2 regions of the Butyricimonas sp. BSD2780061689_150309_C8 genome follow, and region 2 is predicted to be linked to the other one. Evidence: riboswitches for the same ligand, from Rfam matches in the RefSeq annotation. Region 2 holds a riboswitch; the other holds the start of a gene.
What was found. A riboswitch is a leader RNA that binds a small molecule or an ion and turns the genes downstream of it on or off. The one in region 2 is predicted to bind cobalamin.
Positions count from the first base shown of each region.

Region 1: another riboswitch for cobalamin. It lies ahead of I2I33_RS00580 (TonB-dependent receptor); the one in region 2 lies ahead of I2I33_RS04955 (anaerobic ribonucleoside triphosphate reductase).

Region 1 is NZ_JADMSV010000001.1:173,375-177,813, reverse strand. It holds gene I2I33_RS00600 (hypothetical protein) at 1-16, shown strand, start outside; gene I2I33_RS00595 (YceD family protein) at 146-661, shown strand; gene rpmF (50S ribosomal protein L32) at 678-863, shown strand; gene I2I33_RS00585 (beta-ketoacyl-ACP synthase III) at 974-1,975, shown strand; cobalamin riboswitch at 2,115-2,316, shown strand; gene I2I33_RS00580 (TonB-dependent receptor) at 2,455-4,439, shown strand, end outside.
Region 2 is NZ_JADMSV010000003.1:118,982-123,420, forward strand. It holds gene I2I33_RS04945 (aldehyde dehydrogenase family protein) at 1-549, shown strand, start outside; gene I2I33_RS04950 (MarC family protein) at 657-1,250, shown strand; cobalamin riboswitch at 1,347-1,529, shown strand; gene I2I33_RS04955 (anaerobic ribonucleoside triphosphate reductase) at 1,665-3,872, shown strand; gene nrdG (anaerobic ribonucleoside-triphosphate reductase activating protein) at 3,865-4,383, shown strand; gene I2I33_RS04965 (DUF2284 domain-containing protein) at 4,399-4,439, shown strand, end outside.

The sequences.
Region 1 (4,439 bases), on a different contig from region 2:
CACATTGCGGAAATAGAAGCTTCAAAAGGCGAACACGATTAAGTGGGAGAGAGATACAAGATTTTGTTTCCAAGAAAAAAACGGGTATGAATGTACTGGGTATTATATTTTTTTGTACATTTGTCCCCGTTTTACGTCAAGAGTAGTGGACAGATTGAAAGAATATAAGATAGCCCACAGAGGCTTAGGGGAAGGCGTTCACACTTTCGAGTTTGTCATGGATGGCAGTTTTTTTGATTGTTTTGACGCGACAAAAGGAACGAAAGGAAAAGTAAACGCGAGAGTAAATATCGTGAAATCATCCCTGCTGATGGAGGTTCGGATGACGATCGAAGGGACGGTAGAAGCAATTTGCGATCGCTGTCTGGAGGAAATGGAGTTACCAATTAGCGGAGAATTGAACTTGTACGCGAAGTACGGGGAGAGAGAGGAAGGAAATGATGATGATTTTATTATCTTGGCTCAAGATGATGATTATCTGGATTTGAGTGAACCGCTATATGAGGTGTATATGCTAAATTACCCGCTTCGCGTGGTTCACCCGGAGGGAGAATGTAACGAGGAAATGGAGCATGTACTGGAAGAGTTGACAATGGAAGAAGAGAATGATAAGATTGATCCCCGCTGGGATGAATTGAGGAAATTAATTAATAATAACTAAATAAAACTAGAGAGAAATGGCACATCCTAAACACCGAATCTCTAAACAGAGAAGGAATAAAAGAAGAACTCACGATAAGGCAACGGTTCCTGCAATAGCAAAGTGTTCAAATTGTGGTGCTGCAGTTCAGTATCATACTGTATGCCCGGAATGTGGGTATTACAGGGGTAAATTGGCTATTGAGAAAGCAGTTGTTGCATAATTTTGATGCAATGATAAAGATTGCCTTAGATAATACAGCCCCCTGTACTAGGGGGCTATGATTGTATATAGGTGTCTGATTCTATTATTCAATTTGAAAATTTTTATTTTATGGAAAGGCCAAGAGCGGTAATCACAGGGGTAGGAGCGTATTATCCCGACTATATTCTAACTAACGAGGAGTTGAGCCGGATGGTAGATACCACAGACGAATGGATCATGACTCGAATCGGTATAAAAGAGAGACGTATTTTGCGGGATGCCGGTAAAGGCAGTGCTTACCTCGGGGCCAGAGCGGTGGAGGACTTGTTTCGTAAAACAGGTTTGAAACCGGAAGAAGTTGATTTATTGATTTGCTGTACGGTTACGGCCGACATGCATTTCCCTGCTAACGGGAACGTGATTTCCGATATGGTGGGAATAAAGAATGCTTTTAGTTTTGATCTTAATGCCGGATGTTCCGGTTTCCTATATGGCTTGATCACGGCGACGCAGTACGTGGAGAGCGGGCGTTATAAAAAAGTGATTGTCGTGGGAGCTGAAAAGATGTCCGCGATTACGGATTACACGGATCGGGCAACTTGTCCTATTTTCGGAGACGCGGCTGCCGCCGTGTTGCTGGAGCCGACAACTGAAGATTTGGGGGTAATTGACCACATATTGCGTTCGGATGGAATGGGACGTGTTCACCTACACATGAAAGCAGGTGGCTCTTTGAAACCGCCAACCATTGATACGGTTTTAGCCCGGGAACATTATATTTACCAGGAAGGACAGCCCGTGTTTAAACATGCTGTATCGAACATGGCAGACGTGTCGGTGGAAGTGATGGAACGCAATAACTTGTCCTCGGAGGACGTGGCTTGGCTGGTACCTCATCAGGCAAACCTGCGTATTATCAAGGCTACCGGGGAACGAATGGGGTTACCCAAAGAGAAGGTCATGGTTAATATCCAAAAATACGGTAACACGACCTCGGCAACAATCCCGTTGTGTCTGTATGAATGGGAGGACCAACTGAAGAAGGGGGATAATTTGATCCTTGCTGCTTTTGGTGCCGGATTTACATGGGGTGCCATTTATTTGAAATGGGGATATACTCATAAGGGTTAGATTGTATCGATAATACGATATACGAGGCTGTTCGGTTATTTCCCGGACAGCTTTTTTTGATTTCAGAAGATGGGTGTAAGATATTTTAGCTGATTATTAGAAAATAATTGTTTTTTTCATTAAGAAATAAATTATTTTATATATTTGCGTCGATTTTGGTGAGTCCCATGCTATCTGCATGGGATGTAAGGGAATCCGGTGAGAGTCCGGAACAATACCCGTTGCTGTAATCTCTTTCCCGTTACACGGGAAATGCTTAGTCTCCTCATGCCACTGGTTCGTCCGGGAAGGCGACATAAGCGGAGAAAGTCAGAAAACCTGCCTAAATTAGATGTTTTTATTGTTCTCGGGAATAAGGATGATAAAAAGGAAAAAATAATAGCTATTGTTTTTATTAACAGTAACATTTATGAAGCCACGGATGTGCGTGATGTGTGCTGTCGTGTGGCGTTTATAATGTTTATGAAAAAATAATAAACATGAAAAGTATCTTATTGCTAGTATGTGGCGTACTTGTATTGAATTTTGCGCCAATGTCAAGACTTATGGCGATTCAACCGGAGGTGATGGCTGATACGGTGAAAACGGTGAAATTAACCGGAAAAGTCGTGGATGTTGAAACAGGGGAAGCAATACCTTTATCAACTCTCATGGTGAAAGAGTTAGGTTGGGGGAGTGTTTGCGATACGGAAGGAAAATTTAAAATTGACGTGCCTGCCAATCGTAAAGCAACTTTGACGGTTCGTTCTGTCGGGTATGAGACTCGTGAAGTTGATGTGGCTCCTGGAACGATCTCTGGGCTTGTTATTAAGCTGAAGAAGAGTTTGTTGGATTTGGACGAGGTGGTTATTACAGGTACGAGAACGGAAAAGGTGATTTCCGAGGCTCCCGTGATGACTCGTGTCGTTTCTGCCGAGGAGTTACAACGAAATGATTACGAGAGTATGATGGATGTTCTGGAGTACAATATTCCGGGGCTTCGTTTTAACGTGGACCCTCGCGGTAATAATATCCAGATTCAGGGATTGGAAAATAGTTACATCCTTATCTTGGTTGATGGGGAGAGGTTATCTCAGACTCCCGGGGGACCTATCGATTTCGATCGGCTGAGTACGTCCAATATTAAACGGATCGAGATTTTGAAAGGTGCGGCTTCTGCTCTTTACGGGTCAAGTGCCATGGGTATGGTTGTGAATATTATCACGGATTCTCCGAAACGCTCTTTGGAAGGCTGGGCAAAAGCTCGTTATTCTAAGTTTAATGATCTGCAGTTGGATGCGGGGATCGGGTTGGCTCACAAGGGATTTTTCTCCCAGACTCTTTTTCGTCGTAATTCCACGGATGGGTATGATCTTACGCCCGAAACACCCCAGTCTTACACGATGAATCCTTCACATGATATGAATATAGAGGAGAAGGTAGGATGGAATAATGAACGGACGAAAGTGGTGGCTTCAGCTTCTTTCTATTGGAATGAAGTAGAGAATCCTCCCAAGGGAGAATCTCCAACGCATTATCGCAGTTTAAACAAAACATTCCGGGCATCATTGGAGCATGCCTTCGGGGAAAAGAATAAGTTGTATGCGGTGTATTACGGAGATTTTTATACTCGTAAGACCGTGTATGATTTGATTGATCTTGCAGATAGTACGAATGCGACTTCTCACGAGCAGACAGCCCGTTTGACAGATATTTATAGTCCTTTGAAGAACGTGGAGATTGTTGGAGGAATTGAATGGAACTGGACTCGGAATTATAATAAGATGCAATACGGTAAGGAACAAACCGTGAGAAAAGTGAACGATGCGAATGTTTTCGTGCAGGTGGATTGGCAGATATTGCCGGAGCTGGATTTGGTAGGAGGTTTCCGTTACACGCACCATTCTGTTTTTGGTGACGCATATACCCCGAAAGTAAATTTGATGTATGCCCCGGGCAGTTTTAAATTCCGTGCCGGGTATAGTCGGGGATTTAAGGCTCCCGGCTTGACGGAGTTGTATTCTGATTTTGACATGGGAAGTGTGTCGCATAATGTTGGAAATCCAGATTTGAAACCGGAGTATTCCAATTATTTATCGGTTTCGGCGGAATATACTTACAATGGACGGTTGAATGCAAGCGTGGAAGGGTACCAGAACACGATAAAAGATAAAATTAATTCTTTTGTTATTGACGTGGAAGATCCGGAACCGGGACAATTGGGAGCGGAAATGCATTATGCAAATGTGGAGGCCGTGCGTATACGCGGGGCAGAAGGAACATTGACTTATTACCCGGTTAAACAATTGTTGCTGAGGGGAACTTATGCTTATACTGACGCGAGAGATCGGGAGACGGATTTGCAATTGTCCGGAAATTCAAAACACGCCTTGAATTTTACCACGACATTACGCGGTAAATTATTGAAACGGGATGGTTCTGTTTCTCTCTCCGGACGGTGGACTTCTAAGAAATTGTCACAGAG
Region 2 (4,439 bases):
GAAGATCGAGACAAAGTAGTTAATGCACTTTTTGAAGACGGGCATATTTGCAGGGATATTGTCGGACAATCCGTTCAGACAATCGCAAGCAAAGCCGGCATCTTCGTACCGGGTAACACCCGAGTCCTCGTGGTAGAAGCTCACGGAATAGGACGTGACGACCTCATCTGCAAAGAAAAAATGTGTCCCGTCATGGCTGCATTCGCTTATGACAACTTTGATGAAGCGATAAAAATCGCCAAAACAAATCTGTTCATGGAAGGAAACGGACACACGGCCGGAATCCACTCCAACAATCAGGCAAACATCATCAAGGCTGGAACAGAACTCTCCGTATCACGCCTGATCGTGAATGCCCCGTGTGCTACCACGGCCGGAGGTTCCATACAAAACGGGCTCCCCGTGACCAACACCCTCGGGTGCGGAAGTTGGGGGAACAACTCGATTTCCGAAAACTTCACCTATAAACACCTATTAAATATCACACGCATCGCCCCGTTATCCGCACGGATACACGTACCCTCCGATGCCGAAATATGGGAATTATAAAAAATAATCGTAAATTTGCGGGACTACAAGTGACAGTACACCTCTTTAACGTTGGTTTCATAAATACGTACAGCACTTGTAACCCGCAAATTTCATGTTATACGAATATGGACTTCAGTATCAATATAAAAGAAATATTCACCGCCTTTATGGTACTTTTCGCCGTGATCGACATCACGGGATCAACTCCTATTATTATCGGGTTGAATGATGCAGGAAAAAAAGTCAGTGCCGAAAAAGCCGCAGGAATATCTCTCGTTATATTTATAGCATTTCTTTTCGCAGGAGACGGATTATTGAAATTATTCAACATCGACATTTCCTCTTTTGCCCTTGCCGGGGCATTAGTGCTTTTCGTACTCGCCATAGAAATGACCTTTAGTATCGAGATTTTCAGAAATGATGGCCCGGAAGGTTCGGCAACAATCGTACCTGTTATCTTTCCGCTTATCGCGGGAGCCGGGGCATTAGCAACCACGCTGACACTTAAAGCTGAATGTAGCGTTTTTAGTATTATCATTGCCATTCTTCTTAACATGACGGTCGTCTATATTGTTCTACGCAATGTCTATTTAGTAGAACGGGTTCTCGGGAAAGGCGGCGTTTACATTCTACGAAAATTCTTTGGCATCATTCTACTTGCCATGTCTGTAAAAATTTTCGCATCCAATTTAAACACTCTGCTGGCATCACTATCTTAGATCAAAAAATTCTTTTTGGAAAACTTTTTGAAAAAATCAAACAAGAAAGTTTTCCAAAAAAGATATTTTTTCTCTCACCAATAGAAAAATTATTTATACATTTGTCTAGATTTTGGTTCCTTCAACAAGGATTAAAAGGGAATCAGGTGAAAATCCTGAACAGTCCCGCTGCTGTAAGTTTCACTGAATCGTTCAAGCATCACATTGCCACTGTTTTCCAACGGGAAGGCGCTTGACCGGGAACAAGTCAGAAGACCTGCCAAGACCAGAGGTTTCAAAGGCTTTCGAGGAAAAAGCCGGGAACGCAGGTATTTCAAACATACTTACATCCCGTTTTTAATCATAAAGTCATCTCAAACCAAAACAAAATTAAAATTCATGTAATTGTAACTAAACTAAAGGAATAAGAAAGACATGATTCAGACAGTTGTAAAAAGGGATGGCCGGGTTGTCGGCTTTAATGAAGAAAAAATTATCGCGGCCATTCGTCGGGCAATGCTCCACACGGCACAGGGAGAGGATATGGAATTGGCATCCACCATTGCCGACCGGGTCGCTTACCGCGGGGCAGAACAGATGACCGTGGAAGAAATACAAGACAATGTAGAGATCGAACTCATGAAAAGCCGCAGAAAAGATGTGGCACAACTATATATCGCTTATCGAAACCAGCGGAGCGTTGCACGTAAAGCAAAAACGAGAGATATTTTTCTGGAAATTATCGAAACAAAATCCAACGACATTACCCGGGAAAACGCGAATATGAACGCGGACACCCCGGCAGGGATGATGATGAAATTTTCCAGTGAAACTACCAAGCCTTTTGTTGACGACTACTTGTTAACCGAAGAAGTGAAAACCGCAGTTCGCCAAGGCTACTTGCATATTCACGACAAAGACTATTACCCCACGAAAAGCCTTACCTGTGTGCAACACCCGTTGGATAAGATTCTGAGAAACGGATTCTTTGCCGGACACGGGGAATCACGTCCTGCCAAACGTATCGAAACAGCCAGCATCCTAGGGTGTATCTCTCTGGAAACCGCCCAAAACGAGATGCACGGGGGACAGGCGATTCCCGCTTTTGACTTTTACCTGGCTCCCTATGTACGTTCCAGTTTCGTGGAAGAAGTCAAAGTATTGGAAGAATTAAACGGAGAAAACTATAACCATCTTTATCACATCGAAATTCAAGACTATATTCCCCGGGAATTATCAGGTTTGACCGGAGAACAACGAGTTTTACAACACGCCATCAACCGCACGGTAAACCGGGTACATCAATCCATGGAGGCTTTTATCCACAACATGAATACCATCCACAGCCGAGGAGGTAATCAGGTTGTTTTCAGCTCCATCAACTACGGTACAGACACTTCTGCCGAAGGACGTTGTGTCATCCGTGAATTATTGCGTTCCACCTACCGGGGAGTGGGTAACGAAGCCACGGCTATTTTCCCGATTCAAATCTGGAAAAAGAAAAAAGGAGTAAACTACCTTCCGGAAGACCCGAATTATGATCTATACGAGTTCGCATGCAAGGTTTCCGCGCGTCGTTTTTTCCCGAATTTCATAAACTTGGATGCCACTTTCAACCAGCATGAACAATGGAGAGCTGATGATCCCGAACGATTCCGCTACGAAACAGCCACTATGGGATGTCGTACCCGCGTATTCGAAAATCGCTTCGGAGAAAAAACCTCTATCGGACGTGGTAACCTTTCTTTCTCCACGGTAAACATCGTACGACTTGCCATCGAATGTATGGAAATAAAGGACAAGACCACCCGGGTGGAAACATTCTTCTCAAAACTGGATGAAATACTCGACTTAACAGCTTTACAACTGCACCGACGTCTCGAATTCCAGAAAACAGCCCGGGTAAAGCAATTCCCGTTACTTATGTCTTCTCTCTGGCTGGGTAGTGAAAAACTGGGACCGGACGACACTATCGAGAACGTCATTAACCAAGGAACTCTCGGAATCGGCTTTATTGGCTTGGCCGAATGTCTAGTTGCTCTAACCGGTAAACATCATGGAGAAGACGACGATGCACAGAAACTCGGCCTACGCATCGTATCACACATCAGGGACAAGGCAAACGAGTACTCGGATAAATATCAACACAATTACAGCGTACTCGCCACTCCTGCCGAAGGACTCTCCGGAAAATTTACCGCAAAAGACAAGAAAAGTTTCGGCATCTTACCAGGAATCACGGATCGGGAATATTACACGAATTCCAATCACGTACCCGTGTATTATAAATGCAGCGCCCGCCATAAAGCCGAGGTTGAAGCACCTTATCACGACTTGACCCGGGGCGGCCATATCTTTTATGTCGAGATAGACGGGGATGCTACCCACAATCCAAGCACGATTATGTCAGTTGTCGATATGATGGACCGGTACAACATGGGGTATTGCTCCGTGAACCACAACCGGAATCGTTGCATGGACTGCGGTTTCGAGGATGCCTCCGCACATTTGGAAACCTGTCCGAAATGCGGAAGTACGAACATTGACCGCTTACAAAGAATTACCGGTTATCTGGTAGGTACCACTGACCGCTGGAATCACGCAAAACTAGCAGAACTAAACGACCGGGTAAGACATGACTAACACTATTACATTATTGGACATTATTGAAGACACCGTTGTTGACGGACCCGGATTCCGGGTGTCCGTCTATGCGGCGGGTTGTACTCATCATTGCCCGGGTTGCCATAACCCACAATCCTGGAACTTACGAAACGGCCATCCTGTTTCTTTGGATTATATTGTAGCGAAAATCACAAACAATCCTTTCTCCGACGTAACATTCAGTGGGGGAGATCCGCTATTTCAAGTAGAAGGATTCACACAATTGGCCAAACGACTGAAAATCATTACATCCAAAAATATCTGGTGCTACACGGGTTTCCGCTACGAGGAAATTATTAATTCCAGACGACTTTCCCAAATTCTACCTTACATAGATGTTTTAGTCGACGGACGATTTGATCCGGCCAAACGAAAGGAAGGTCTGCTCTTTCGAGGAAGTTCCAACCAAAGATTGATAAACGTTCCAGCCTCTCTTCATTCGGAAAAAGTAATTCTCTGGGAATATAACCCGTATCCCCAATACGTTTAATAAACCAGATAAAAAATGTATGAACTCACGCACCATATCGTCTCGCTCCCGACCTC